One region of the Nitrospirillum amazonense genome, then DNA from elsewhere that is predicted to be linked to it. Evidence: predicted binding sites of a transcription regulator. Region 1 holds the regulator's gene; the other holds the start of a gene.
The links. The regulator PhoB, encoded in region 1, activates phosphate uptake and scavenging genes when phosphate is short. The targets are predictions, from matches to a motif close to TNTCATAAAACTGTCA.

Region 1 (7,207 bases):
CCATTCCTGCGCTATGTTCGGTGCAATGAACGGGAAGGCGCACTTTTGACCTGGCCTGTTTTGGCCGTGTCACGGGAATCAGCATGGGTGGGTTTGGGAGATGAGTCGTTTGGAAACGCGCCCCGATCGTTTTGTCGCCATCGCCGTGCTGATGCTGGCGCCGACGGCGGCGCTGCTGGGCGCGCTGGTGATCGCCGGGCGGCTCAACATCCTGCTGGCACTGGCGGCCTTCGCCCTGGTAGCCGCCGTGACCGCCGTCGCGCGCCACCTGGTGCTGCGCGACAGCCGGCTGATCGCCGCCTACCTGGACCAGGTGCGGGACCGCCGCACACCCCTGCCCCCGCCCCAGGCCCGCACCCTGACCGGCGCCGCCCTGCTGGAGGACATCGCCCAGCTGCACCAGAACTGGCTGCGCCACCGGGAGGAGATCGAGCATCGCCTGGCCGCCGACGAGGCGGTGGTGGAGGCCCTGCACGATCCCCTGATGCTGGTGGACGACAAGCGCAAGGTGGGCCGCGCCAACAGCGCCGCCCGCGCCCTGTTCGGCGACCGCATGCTGAACCGTGACCTGGCGGTCAGCGTGCGCAACCCCGACGTCCTGGCGGCGGTGGACGCCGTGCTGGCCGGCGGCGACAGCCGGCGGGTTGAATTCACCCTGCCCCTGCCGGTGGAGCGCGTGCTGGAGGTACGGGTAACGCCCTTCCGCCCCGCGGCGGAGGACGGCGCGCCGGAGCATGAGATCACCGCCATCGTCACCCTGCACGACATCACCGCCATCAAGCGGTCGGAACAGATGCGGGCCGACTTCGTGGCCAACGCCAGCCATGAGCTGCGCACGCCCCTATCCACCCTGGTGGGCTTCATCGAGACGCTGCGCGGGCCCGCCCGCGACGACGCCGACGCCCGCGACCGCTTCCTGGCCATCATGCAGGAGCAGGCCGGCCGTATGTCGCGCCTGGTGATGGACCTCCTGTCCCTGTCGCGCATCGAGCTGGATGAACACACCCACCCGACCGGCGAGACCAATGTCGCCCAGCTGGTGCACAGCGTGGTCGCCATGCTGGAGTTGAAGGCGGCGGCGCGCAAGATCACCATCCGCGTTCAGGGCGGCGAAGACCTGCCGCGCGTGCAGGGGGACGAGGACCAGCTGACCCAGGTGTTCCAGAACCTGATCGACAATGCCATCAAGTACGGGCGCGAGCAGACCGACGTGGTGGTGTCGCTGGAACGGGCCGAGGCGCCGCCGGCACCGGGCGCCACCGGCATCCGCGCCCGCCAGGCGCCGCAAAAGGTGGCCGGCATCAAGGTGTCGGTGACCGACAAGGGCGAGGGTATCGCCCGCACCCATCTGCCCCGCCTGACCGAACGCTTCTACCGCGTGGACGCCGCCCGCAGCCGCGCCTTGGGCGGCACCGGCTTGGGCCTGGCCATCGTGAAGCACATCGTGAACCGCCACCGCGGCCGGTTGACCATCGACAGCGAGGTGGGCAAGGGCAGCACCTTCACCGTGCACCTGCCCGGCGTGGAAAAGGCGGCGGAGAAGGCGGAAAAGCCCGTACCCCAATCTGCCCCGAATCTGTCACAGGAAGGCGGCCGGGGTGCCGCTTGAGGGTGGGCCGGCGCCGGCCATACCCGTGGTAGCGCTACCCCCGTATGAGATAAGCCACTGAGGTAGCATAGCTTTCAGGGCACAGCTCGCCCGGATGCGCCGTCATAAAACTGTCGCTTATCTGTAGCAATTCCATAGCGACCTGCCGCTATGGTCCACCCTGCCCGACCGGCGATGTGTCCCGCCGGCCGCCGTTTTTCATGCCCCGGCCAGGACCGCCGGGGGTGGGGTGGTAAGAAGATGCCGGCCGAGCATACGGTTAAGTCGTTCGAGCAGCAGCTGCAGCGCCTGTCCAACCTGATCACCCAGATGGGTGGCGTGGCCGAGGCCCAGGTGGACGGCGCCGTCCAGGCGGTGGTGCGCCGCGACGTGGACCTGGCCGCTCGGGTGATGCAGGCCGACCACCAGCTGGACGACTATGAACGCGGCATCGAGCAGGAGGCCGTGCGCATGCTGGCCCTGCGCCAGCCCGTGGGCAGCGACCTGCGCGAAATCCTGGCCGCCCTGAAGATTTCCGCCGACCTGGAACGCACTGGCGACTATGCCGCCAACATCGCCAAGCGCAGCATGGCGCTGGCCAAGCTTCCCGCCGTGCGGCCCGTCAGCGCCATCCCGCGCATGGGCAAGCTGGTGGAAAGCATGCTGAAGGACGTGCTGGACGCCTATATCGACCGCGACGTGGGCAAGGCCATCGACGCCTGGAACCGGGATGAGGAGCTGGACGACCTGTACACCAGCCTGTTCCGCGAGGTCCTGACCTATATGATGGAAGACCCGCGCAACATCACCCCTTGCACCCACCTGCTGTTCATCGCCAAGAATCTGGAGCGGGCGGGCGACCACGCGACCAACATCGCGGAGACCATCCACTTCCTGGTGCTGGGCCAGACGCTGACCTCCGACCGGCCCAAGCATGACCAGTCCAGCTTCGTCGTCGGCCCCACGGCCGATGTCGACCTGCACGGCAGCGGCCTGCACGGCGCCGACGCCGTGGACGATCTGTGAGCCCTTCCCCCCGGGCCGTTCCTCACGCCCGAGCCTATAGACGACTTAGACTTGCCACCGCTTACCCGACCCCGGACAGCCAGTTTTAGGGACACCCCATGAACGCCTCGTTGAAGCCCTTGGTTCTGATCGTCGAGGACGAAGCCGACCTCGTCACGCTGCTGAGCTACAACCTGGAGAAAGAAGGCTTCCGGGTGCTGACCGCCGGCGACGGCGAGGAAGCGCTGCTGCTGGCCGACGAGCAGGCGCCGCACCTGGTGCTGCTGGACTGGATGCTGCCGCTGATGAGCGGGCTGGAGGTCTGCCGCCAGATGCGCCGCAACCCCAAGACACGCGAAATCCCCATCATCATGCTGACCGCCCGGGGTGAGGAGGCGGACAAGGTGCGCGGCCTGAACTCCGGCGCCGACGACTACATCTCCAAGCCCTTCAGCCCGACCGAGCTGGTGGCCCGCATCCGCGCCGTGCTGCGCCGGGCCGTGCCCTCGCTGGCCGAGGAATTGCTGCGCTATGGCGACATCAGCATGGACCTGGCGGCCCATCGGGTGCGCCGCAACAGCCGCGACATCCACCTGGGCCCGACCGAGTTCCGCCTGCTGCGCCACTTCATGCAGCACCCGGGCCGCGTGTTCTCGCGGGAGCAGTTGCTGGACATCGTCTGGGGCCACGACGTCTATGTCGAACCGCGCACCGTCGATGTGCACATCCGCCGCCTGCGCAAGGCCCTGAACGAGGACACCGAGCTGGACATGATCCGCACCGTGCGCTCGGCCGGCTACGCCCTGGACATGAAGTCGGCTTGATATTTCCATATCGGCTGCGCGAGGGGAAACCACGTGCCGCTGCTTGGTACCCGCATCAGGCGGCGAGGGCGGCCGTCGCCAGATTCGCCGCCTCATCCGCCGTGGCGGCCACCTCCATCGCCACGCCGAAGGCCTTGACCGCCATGACGGCCTGGGCTTTGAAGGCGGCACGACGCACCGCATTCGGCTCCACCGTGATCACCGCGCGGCATAATCCCGCCAAGGTGTCGCGGTTGCGCTTCAGCCATAGGCCGCGCAGGCGCCGGTCTTCATGCGCCTCCCCCTCCGGGGGATCGCGCATGATGATGACGAAGGGCAGGCCCCGTTCCAGCAGGGCGTCCATCTCCCGTTCCCACTGCGGCGCGTAGCCAGGCCGGGTGGTACCGGGGCGGGTCGTCACCACGGGAAAGCGGCTGAGATCGTGTATCTCGAACAGGCTCATCCTCAATCTCCTTAAAACACATCCGCGAATAATGTTGCGGCGCCCACTTCCGAGAGGTGGATGGCGCGGGCGGCACGGGTGCGCATCTCCGCCTCATACTCCCGCGCCGCCGCCGTGGCCGATGGAATGCGGGACAGGCTGGCCGCCAGCACGGCGGCGTCGCGCAGCGTGACGTTGCCGCCCAAGCCGCCGGCGGGGCTCATGGCATGGATGGAGTCGCCCAGGAAGGTGACGGGGGGCAGTGCCCAGCAGGGCCACGTGCGGGCCAGCCGCGCACTGCGCACCGGCAGCAGTGCCATGCCCCTGGGATCGGCATGCCGGAACAGGCCGCGCAATTGGGGATGCCAGTCGCGCGCCAGATGATCCGCCACCACCGCCGGCGCGGCATCGGGGAAGCGCCCCATCAACCGGGTCTTGGGGCCAATCAGCGCCCAGTACAGATAGTCGTCCACGGGACTGAGCCCGCCCCGCTCGCCCTCCGTGGGGTCGAACAGCATGGGCTCGACGATGCCGGCATAGCCGTCGGCGAAGACCACGCTGGTACCGGCGCAGAGGTCGTCCCCCACCGCCGCCCGCACTTGGGATGTCAGGGTGGTGCGGCCGTAAAGGCAGACCGCGCCCACGTCCAGCGGTTCCGCCTGAGGCATTAACTGCCGGCGAACGGCGGAATTGATGCCATCGGCCGCCACCACCAGGCCGGCCCGCACCGACGTGCCGTCGGCGAAGGCGACGTGAGCCCGACCGTCCTCGCCCACGGCCACGGCCTGGAAGGCTGCGCCGAACCGCACCCGGTCCGCCACGCCGGTCAACAGGATTTCCCGCAGGGTCTGGCGATGGGCGCAAAGGTCGCCCGCCACCTCCCGGTTGGGGGCAACGTCATCAGCCGCGCTCCATACCGCCGGCGCCCGGCCGGTCACCGGCACCAGCCGACCGTCCAGGAAACGGGTGCGGGGAGCGGGCACGGCGCAGGTGCGCCGGAACAGGTCATATAGGGCCGGGGAAAGGCAGCGGGCCAAGGCATCGGCACCGTCCGCGTCGATGCGCAGGCGATAGCCCTGGGAGCGGCTGTCCACGCCCGCATCCCGTTCATACACCACGCAGTCGATTCCAGCGCGCGTCAGCGCCTGCGCCAGGCAAAGGCCACCCAGGCCCGCGCCGATGATCGCCACCTGCGTCCCGTCCATCTCGTCACCGTCCGCCAAAACTCCGCACTGGGGATTCGGTACCGTGAAACAGGACAAGCTTGATAACGACAGTCGGACGAAAAATAATGTGAAACGGCCAAACCGATCGCCAGCCGCCCGCCCAGCCATCCGCCCTTTGGAACGCCCATGCGCCACACCCACGACACCGCCCCCATGACCAAGGAAGCCTTCCTGGAGATGTGCGAGCGGACAGACGGCCCGCCCGTCGTGACCTTCTGGGGCAGCCATTCGGCGGAGGACCGGACCCACATGGGCACGCGGGAGATCGACTGGCACGCCCATCGGCGGGGGCAGTTGTTCTGCATCGCCAACGGCCTGATCCATATCCGCACCGCCCATGGGTCCTGGATGCTGCCACCGTTGCGGGCCGGGTGGATACCGCCCGGCATGATGCACAAGTTGACCATCAGCGGCGCGCTGTTCGGCTGGGGTATATTGCTGACGCCGGAGGCCAGCGCCGGCCTGCCCGATCGTCCCTGCGTCATGGGCATCAGCGACCTGTTGCAGTCCCTGGTGCGGCGGGTGGCGGAATGGCCGCTGGAGGCGACGCTGACGCCGGAGCAGGAGCGGCTGCTGGCCGTGCTGCTGGACGAAGTCCGCCTGGCCCCGGATGAACCGCTGCACCTGCCCATGCCCACCGACCCCCGGCTGTTGCGCTTGGCCCTGCGCCTGCTGGAGACGCCGGACGACGACCGCACACTGGACGTGCTGACGCGCGACGCTGGCCTGTCGGAACGCACCGCCCGCCGCCTATTCGCGGCGGAAACCGGCCTGAGCGTGACCCAGTGGCGCCAGCAGGCCCGGCTGACCCTGGCCCTGGAACGCCTGGCGAAGGGGGAGGCGGTGGCGGAGGTGGCGGACGCCCTGGGCTATGCCACGCCCAGCAACTTCATCGCCATGTTCCGCCGTGCCTTCGGCGAGCCCCCCGCCCGCTATTTCGCCCGAAGGGGGGTGGCAGCCTGACCTTCCGCTTAGGGCTGCTCACCCAAGCCCGCTACCGACCGAGCTGGACATGATCCCACCGTGCGGTCGGCCGGCGACGCCCCCGGGCGTGATATCAGCGTGAGCCGCGGGTCGCGGGATGCGAACGCAACAGCCGCGACCCCAGTCGCCGTTGGCCTTTCCCGTACGTTTGACTTGTCCGCCGGCCCGTACCTGCAGCATGCTGTGGGCGGACCAGGCAGCGACCCCGGGGCATATGACGTTTCCCATGAACCCGCTCGACACCGCGTCGGCCCTGTTCCTGCAGCCTCACTACGACGACGTCGCCCTGTCCTGTGGCGGGACGGCGGCATTACTGGCGACGGGCGGGAAGCCAGTCACCATAATCACGGTCTGCGCCAGCGACATCGTGGCGACCATGGTGGATGACTTCGCCGCCTGGAAGCATGAGCGGTGGCGCATAAGCGATCCGGACGAAGTGGTCCGGATCAGGCGGGCAGAGGACCAGGCCTCCGCCGACGCGCTTGGGTGTGACTTGCGCTGGCTCGGCATTCCCGACGCGATCTACCGGGGCGAGCGCTACACCAGCGACGCCGATCTTTTCGGACCCATCCATGCCGAAGAATTGGAGATGGCGGACCACATGGCGGAAGAACTGGTCGGCCTACCGGAATGGCGGGAGGGAAATACGGTCTTCGTTCCGCTGGGCGTCGGCGGCCATGTCGACCACCGTATCGCCTTCGCCACGGGCGCCGCCCTGGCGGATCGCGGCGTGACGATCTTCGCCTATGTCGATTGCCCCTACGCCATCCACACGCCGTCGGGCGTACCCGCCCGGCTGGCGGAGGTTGGCGATCGCCTGGGCAGCCCAGTGACCGTGCCGGTCGCGGACGAGGCTTTCGAGCGGCGGTTGGCGGCCATCGCCTGCTACACATCGCAGGTCCCCATCATTTTCCGTTTCACCGACGACTGGCGCGCCGCCGTGCGGCGCTTCGCCGAAGAAACCGGGGACGGAAGACCGGCCGAACGATTCTGGCGGGTGCGGCCGTGTTGAGGCTTGGCCGGCTTCTGGTCCCCCGCCGAATGGATAAGCCGTTTATCCTGCCACCTTTTCAGGGCAGGGCTGCCCACCAAGCCCGCTACCCAAGCGTCCCTGCCGACGCTATGGTGCCGCCATGGTCGACCATCCCACGCCCCCGCC
Region 2 (7,207 bases), on a different contig from region 1:
GGAGGAACTGCCCGTCAACTGGACCTCCATCCTGGAGGTGGCACAGCGCGCCCACGACGCCTTCGCGGCGCTGGAGCTCAAGCGCGCCGACCTGAAGACGCTGGAAACCGCCGGGGCCACCGCCGCCCAGCTGTCCGTCGCGCCTTAGAAGGAGTTCGCCCCCATGTCCTCGCTCACCCGCGACGGCCGGTCCTGGCAGCCGGATTTCCTGATCGCCATCGATGCCAAGCGCTGCATCGGCTGCGGTCGCTGCTTCAAGGTCTGCGGCCGTGGGGTCATGGTCCTGAAGGGCCTGACCGAGGAGGGCGACCTGGTCGATCTCGGCAATGATGATGACGATGATGAGATCGAGAAGAAGGTGATGGTCATGGACGACGCAGGCGCCTGCGTCGGCTGCCGCGCCTGCGCCCGCGTCTGCCCCGCCAATTGCCAGACCCATGCGCCCCTGGCGGCGGACGCGGCGTGAGGAAGTGATGCGTGCCGCCGATGCGTATGGCTGGCTGATGAAGCGGGCGGGGCCGGCCGACCCCTTCGATCTGCATGTGGTGGCCAGCATCCTGGCGCTGGCCTGGGCCGAGGCGCTGGCGGGGCGGGGATCTTTGCCGCTCTGCGCCGGCCTGGATGGCATCGCCCTTGAGGGCCTGGCCCTCCGCCTGTTTCCGGGCGCCTGGGCCGGCATGGCCGCGCTGGCGGACGGCCCCGCCGCGCTGGAGGAGGATGAGCAGGCGGTGCGTGACCTGCTGTGGATGTATGCCGACGGCGGCACCCCGCTGCAGCGCGACCTGGCGACCATGATCGCCCGACGGTGCAGCCGACCCAACCACCTTTGGCAGGATCTGGGTCTGCGCAACCGGGGCGAGCTGTCGTCGTTGATGCAGCGCCACTTCGGCGGCCTCGCCCGCCGCAACAGCCAGGACATGAAATGGAAGAAGTTCCTGTTCCGCATGATCTGCCGGGCGGAGGGCTTCACCCTGTGCACCGCCCCCATCTGTACCGAGTGCGATGACTTCGACCATTGCTTCGGGGCGGAGGACGGCGAGGCCATGCTGGCCCACCTCCGCTCCGGCCGGCCTCCGCCCGCCCATTGAAGATACCGCCCATGTCAGAGACTTATGTCCTGTGCCGCGTGGACGACATCCCCAGCCGCAAGGCCCGGGGCTTTCAGCTGTTGCGCGTTGATGACGAGGGAGAGCATCGGCCCTGGGGCATCATCGTTGTGCGCTGGGGCCGGCAGGTGGTGGGCTACGTCAACCGCTGCCCGCACAACGGCGTGCACCTGGACTGGGAACGCAACCAGTTCCTGGACCCGGACGGCACACGGCTGATGTGCGGCAAGCACGGCGCCCTGTTCGACCTGGGCACGGGCCTGTGCGTGGATGGTCCCTGCCAGGGCGCCGGGCTTGAGCCGGTGGCGCTGTCCGTCGAGGACGGCGACATCTGCGTCACCGGCGTCACCCTGGTGGAAGAGGCGCCGTAGCGCCCCCGCCCTGTATCAGACCGGGTATCAGACCGGCCGGTTCTCGTTGCGGTTCTTCACCGGCAGCATCTGCGCCACGCCATCCTCATAGCTTATGGCCGGATAGCTTCGGTCGAAGCGCCGGGCGACATCCAGCAGCACGTCCAGCTTGCCGGCGGTGTCCAGCTTCTTGATGTCGTTCTTGTCGACGCCCATCAGGTCCATCATCTCCTTCCACACGGTGGATTCATCGCAGGGCAGGACGATGAAGGTGATGCCGTTCAGGGTGACCTGGTAACCGGCCAGCAGGTCGATGTTGTTGCAGAAGATGAAGTACTTGCCGCCGGATCGCAGCAGGCCGGACAGCACCTCCGACACGTCCTTGAGGTAGGCGAAGGAATGGATGTAGCCCGCCAGCACGGGGATCGTCGCCTCTCCCTCCTGCGCGTAGGTCAGCACCTGTTCCAGCTTGTACTCCGGCGGGCGCTTTTCATCCGCGATGTGCGGCTGAAACTTCAGGGCGATGTCGCCGCGAAAGCCGAAGCGGCCGGGCTTGGTCGTGGGCGCCTTCAGCACGGCGTTCATCAGGCGGTCTTCCTGGGCCAGGCGGGCCAGGGCGGTTTTTTCGATCGTTGTCGCGGTGGTCGTCATCGGGGTGCGGCTCCTGTACGGGGGAGGCCCGCGGGGGCGGGGCCTCGAGCGCCCCTTTGCAAAGGCTTTGCCGGTTGGGGCAACCGGTCCGCCACCCTTGGATTTGCGGGATTTTTCGCGCGTCCCGTCCCACCGATTGCAGCAAATACCCCTGTCGCAAACCCGACATCGGGGGTGTGAACGCAACAGGGTTCGGCGGGAAAACCCATATTTTCCAATGAACTCGGCCTTGGCACGTCCCTTGCGGAGGATCGCAGGTCACCAACCCTGGCAGGTGCCCCATGATCAACTTGACCCCCAGCGCCCTGAATGCCGTCCGCAGCGCCATCGCCGGCGCCGCCAACCCCACGGGCGGGCTACGCATCAGCGTCGATGCCGGCGGATGCGCCGGCTACAAATACATGATGGGCCTGGCCGGCGAGGCGGGGCCGGAGGACACCGTCATCGACCAGGACGGCGTCAAGGTCTTTGTCGACACCAAGAGTCATGAGCTGCTGGACGGCACCACCATCGACTTCGTCGTGGCGCTGGAAGGTTCGGGCTTCACCTTCGACAACCCCAACGCCAAGTCCGCCTGCGGCTGCGGCAAGTCCTTCGGTTGAGGGGGCCGGCCATGCTGATCCCCACGCTTGAGGAACAGACGGTTGACCGGGCGGTGCCGGACGGGACGGAAGACCGCCGCGTCCAGGTCATCCGCGCCGCCATCGCCGAAATCCGCCCCGGCCTGCAACGGGACGGCGGGGATTGTGAGTTGCTGGATGTGGAGGGCGACATCGTGCGCGTCCGGCTGACCGGGGCCTGTGTCATGTGCCGCCTCAGTAGCGCCACGCTGGACGGCATTCAGGCCCGGGTGGTGGAGCGCCTGGGAACCTTCGTCCGCCTGGTCCCGGTCCTGGGCCGGGCGCCGGGCCCGCACTAATCCGGGAGGGGAACCATCTCATGCGCCCCGTCTACCTCGACAACAATGCGACGACCGCCACCGACGCCAGCGTGGTGGCCGCCATGTTGCCCTGGTTCACGGAGCGGTTCGGCAACCCGTCCTCCGCCCACGCCGTCGGCGCGGCGGCGGCGGACGGCATCCGGCTGGCGCGGCGCCAGGTGCAGGCCCTGCTGGGCGCCGCCCACGACCATGAGATCATCTTCACCTCCGGCGGGACGGAGGCCAACAACACGGCCATCCTGTCGGCCCTGGACAGCCAGCCCGGCCGGGATGAGATCGTGACCACCGCTGTGGAACACCCCGCCATCCTGGCGCTGGCGGCGCACCTGGAAAAGACGCGCGGCATCAAGGTGCACACGGTCGGGGTGGACGGCGACGGCCGCCTGGACATGGACGATTTCGAACGGGCGCTGGGGCCGCGCACGGCCCTGGTCTCCGTCATGTGGGCGAATAACGAGACGGGGACCTTGTTTCCGGTGGCGGCGCTAGCACGCCAGGCCCATGCCGCCGGCGCCCTGTTCCACACCGACGCCGTCCAGGCCGTGGGCCGGGTGCCCCTGGGCCTGCGGGACACGGACATCGACATGCTGTCGCTGTCGGGACACAAGCTGCACGGTCCCAAGGGTATCGGCGCGCTGTACCTGCGCAAGGGCACCGCCTTCCGTCCGCTGCTGCGCGGCGGCCGGCAGGAACGGGGCCGGCGCGGCGGAACGGAAAACGTACCCGGCATCGTTGGCTTGGGCGCCGCGGCCGACCTGGCGGCGCGCTATCTGGAAACGGAACGCGGCTGGATCGGCCGTCTGCGCGACCGGCTGGAGCAAGGCGTGCTGGCGCGGATCGGCCAGGCCCACGTTCTGGGCGACCGGGGCAACCGCCTGGCCAACACCGCCTGCATCGCCTTCGACTATGTCGATGCCGACGCCCTGCTGCTGATGCTGGACCGGGCGGGCATTGCCGTGTCCTCCGGCTCGGCTTGCGCCTCCGGCGGGACGGAGCCGTCGCATGTGCTGCGCGCCATGCGCGTGCCGGCCGGCGCCATCCGGGGCGCCTTGCGCTTCTCACTTTCCCGTGACACGGCCGTCGCCGACATCGACCGGGTGCTGGATGTCCTGCCCGACATCGTCGGCCGCCTGCGGTCCAGTTCGCCCCTCTGGCGGGACCGTGCCCCCACCTTCGCCTGACCCTTCGCTCAAGGAGACGCAGCATGCTCAAGGCACCGCCCATCGTCATCAATGACAGCACGTTGCGCGATGGTGAACAGGCGCCCGGCGTCGCCTTCACCACGGCGGAAAAGGTGGCCATCGCCCGCAAGCTGGAGGCCGCCGGCGTGGATGAGATCGAGGCCGGCATCCCCGCCATGGGCGCCGAGGAGATCGAGGCCATGGCCGAGATCGGCGCCTCCCTCCACCAGGCGGCGGCCATTGCCTGGTGCCGCATGACGGAGGCCGATGTGGACGCCGCCCTGCGCACCGGCCTGACGCGCGTGAACCTGTCCGTGCCGGTGTCCGACCGGCAGATCCGGGTGAAGCTGCAGATCAGCCGCCAGGACATCATCCCCCGCATCCGCCGCGTGGTGTCCTACGCGCGGGACCGGGGCCTGGCCGTGGCGGTCGGCGGCGAGGATTCCAGCCGGGCGGAGATGGACTTCCTGCTGCGCGTCGTCGCCGCGGCGGAGGAGGCGGGCGCCCATCGTTTCCGCTTCGCCGATACCGTGGGCATCCTGGATCCCTTCCGCACCCATGAGATCTTCCGCCAGCTGTGCGCGGAGACGGATTTGGAACTGGAATTCCACGGCCACGATGATCTTGGCTTGGCCACCGCCAACACCCTGGCGGCGGTGCGCGGCGGCGCCACCCATGCCAGCGTCTGCGTCCTGGGCCTGGGTGAGCGGGCGGGCAACGCGGCGCTGGAAGAGGTGGTGGCCGCCCTGGGTCCCATCGCCCAACGGCGGACGGGCGTGGACCTGACCCAGTTGACAGGCCTGGCCGAACTGGTGGCCGTAGCCGCCGGCCGGCCCATCCCGGCGGCCAAGTCCATCGTCGGTTCGGCCGTCTTCGCCCACGAGTCCGGCATCCACGTGTCCGGCCTGCTGCGTGACCCCGAAACCTATGAGGCCATCCACCCCGCCTGGTTCGGCCGCGTGCGCTCCATCGTGCTGGGCAAGCATTCCGGCATGGCCGCCATCAACAACGCCCTGGAATCGCTGGGCCTGTCACCGGATGAGGGCCGCACGCGCCGCGTGCTGGATGAGGTGCGCAACTGCGCCGTCGCCTGGAAGCGCCCCATCAATGAGGGCGAACTCTTGAAGTTCTACGAGGCCGCTGGCGACTGACCAGGGTGACGGACCGGCGGGATGGGGGCGGCCATGGCACAGGAACGCGGACTGTGGGGGCTGGTGGGTGAGGACATCGCCTGCGTGAAGGCGCGCGACCCGGCGGCCCGGCACACGATGGAGATCGCGCTGACCTATCCGGGGCTGCACGCTGTCATCCACCACCGCATCGCCCACCGGCTGTGGCGGCGCGGCCTGCGCTTTCCTGCCCGGTTGCTGTCCTGGTTCGCGCGGCTGGTGACCAATGTCGACATCCACCCCGGTGCCCGCATCGGCCGGCGCTTCTTCATCGACCACGGTGCCGGCGTGGTCATCGGGGAAACAGCGGAGATCGGCGACGACGTGACCCTGTATCACGGCGTCACCCTGGGCGGGACCAGCTGGTCGCCCGGCAAGCGCCATCCCACCGTCGGGTCCGGCGTGCTGATCGGCGCCGGTGCCAAGGTGCTGGGGCCCATCACCGTGGGGACCGGCGCCCGCATCGGCGCCAATTCCGTGGTGGTGGAGGACGTGCCGCCGGGGATGACGGTGGTCGGTATTCCCGGCCGGGTGGTGCGCGACCCCCGCACCCGGCGGGGCACGGCCGGCCGTATCGACCTGGACCACCACCTGATCCCCGATCCGGTGGGGGATGCGTTGACCCTGATGTTGGACCGCATCGCCTTTCTTGAGGCGCGCCTGGCCCACACGCAGGGCCGGCTGGCGGCGCTTTTGTACGAACCCGAAGCGAAGGGCAGGGATCATGGGCGTGTTGGATGAGCTGTCGCGGCTGTCGTCGGCCGAGGATTTCTTCGTGTTCCTGGAGGTGCCGTTCGAGGCGGCGGTGGTCCGCGTCGCGCGCCTGCACATCCTGCGGCGCATGGGCCAGTACCTGCGCGGCAGCGAGGTGGAGGGCGCGTTCACCGGCCTGGACGAGGGCGAAATCCGGACGCTCTGTCGTGGCCATCTGGAACAGGCCTATCAGGACTTCGTCGCCTCCACCCCCATCGCGGAACGGCTGTTCAAGGTGCACCGCGACGCGGTGGCGCCCAAGCAGCCGGCGCCCAAGCCCTTCGTGCCGCTGGCGGTGCTGGACGGCGCCAAGGGGCCGTGAGGCCGAGAGCCGACAGGGGCTGTCGCGTATCCGACAAAGCGTCGCTTACGGGCGGACGGCGGAATGAAGGTGATTCAATGGCTTAGCGGGGCGCCCTCAATTGGCATGCCCCTTGCCAATCATGGCTGTGACCGCCGGATCGGCCGAGGGAAAGGAATAGGGAAATGCACATCGTCGTCTGCATGAAGCAGGTCCCTGACAGCGCGCAGATCCGGGTCCATCCCGTGACCAACACCATCATGCGCCAGGGCGTGCCCACCATCATCAACCCCTATGATTTGTTCGCGCTGGAGGAGGCCTTGCGCCTGCGCGACCGGTTGGGGGGCGAGGTGACGGTGCTGACCATGGGACCGCCCATGGCGGAGGAGTCGCTGCGCAAGGCGCTGACCTTCGGCGCCGACCGTGCCGTGCTGCTGACCGACCGGGCCTTCGCGGGCTCGGACACCCTGGCCACCAGCTTCGCCCTGGCCGCTGCCCTGGACAAGGTCAGCCAGGAGTTCGGGGAGCCGCCAATCATCTTCACCGGCAAGCAGACCATCGATGGCGACACGGCCCAGGTGGGGCCGGGCATCGCCAAGCGTCTGGGCCTGAACCAGCTGACCTACGTTGCCCGCATCGCCGACCTGGACCCCGCCGCCGGCACCATCACGGTGGAGCGTCGGGCGGAAGGGGGCCTGCAGGTCCTGCAAACCCGCCTGCCCGTGCTGATCACCATGCTGGAAGGCGTGAACGAGA

Region 2: the regulator PhoB is predicted to act here: its motif matches at 2,260-2,275, upstream of P5F91_RS01845 (HesB/IscA family protein).

What each region holds. Positions count from the first base shown of each region.
Region 1 covers NZ_JARPAF010000002.1:553,265-560,471, reverse strand. The annotation lists gene P5F91_RS08755 (ATP-binding protein) at 101-1,609, shown strand; gene phoU (phosphate signaling complex protein PhoU) at 1,850-2,614, shown strand; gene phoB (phosphate regulon transcriptional regulator PhoB) at 2,713-3,417, shown strand; gene P5F91_RS08740 (hypothetical protein) at 3,473-3,859, opposite strand; gene P5F91_RS08735 (FAD-dependent oxidoreductase) at 3,871-5,043, opposite strand; gene P5F91_RS08730 (AraC family transcriptional regulator) at 5,191-6,027, shown strand; gene P5F91_RS08725 (PIG-L deacetylase family protein) at 6,275-7,060, shown strand; gene P5F91_RS08720 (class I SAM-dependent methyltransferase) at 7,182-7,207, shown strand, end outside.
Region 2 covers NZ_JARPAF010000001.1:464,206-471,412, forward strand. The annotation lists gene P5F91_RS01820 (CCE_0567 family metalloprotein) at 1-148, shown strand, start outside; gene fdxB (ferredoxin III, nif-specific) at 164-466, shown strand; gene P5F91_RS01830 (nitrogen fixation protein NifQ) at 474-1,088, shown strand; gene P5F91_RS01835 (Rieske (2Fe-2S) protein) at 1,100-1,477, shown strand; gene P5F91_RS01840 (hypothetical protein) at 1,505-2,107, opposite strand; gene P5F91_RS01845 (HesB/IscA family protein) at 2,389-2,709, shown strand; gene P5F91_RS01850 (NifU family protein) at 2,721-3,026, shown strand; gene nifS (cysteine desulfurase NifS) at 3,047-4,228, shown strand; gene nifV (homocitrate synthase) at 4,252-5,379, shown strand; gene cysE (serine O-acetyltransferase) at 5,413-6,138, shown strand; gene nifW (nitrogenase stabilizing/protective protein NifW) at 6,122-6,472, shown strand; gene P5F91_RS01875 (electron transfer flavoprotein subunit beta/FixA family protein) at 6,637-7,207, shown strand, end outside.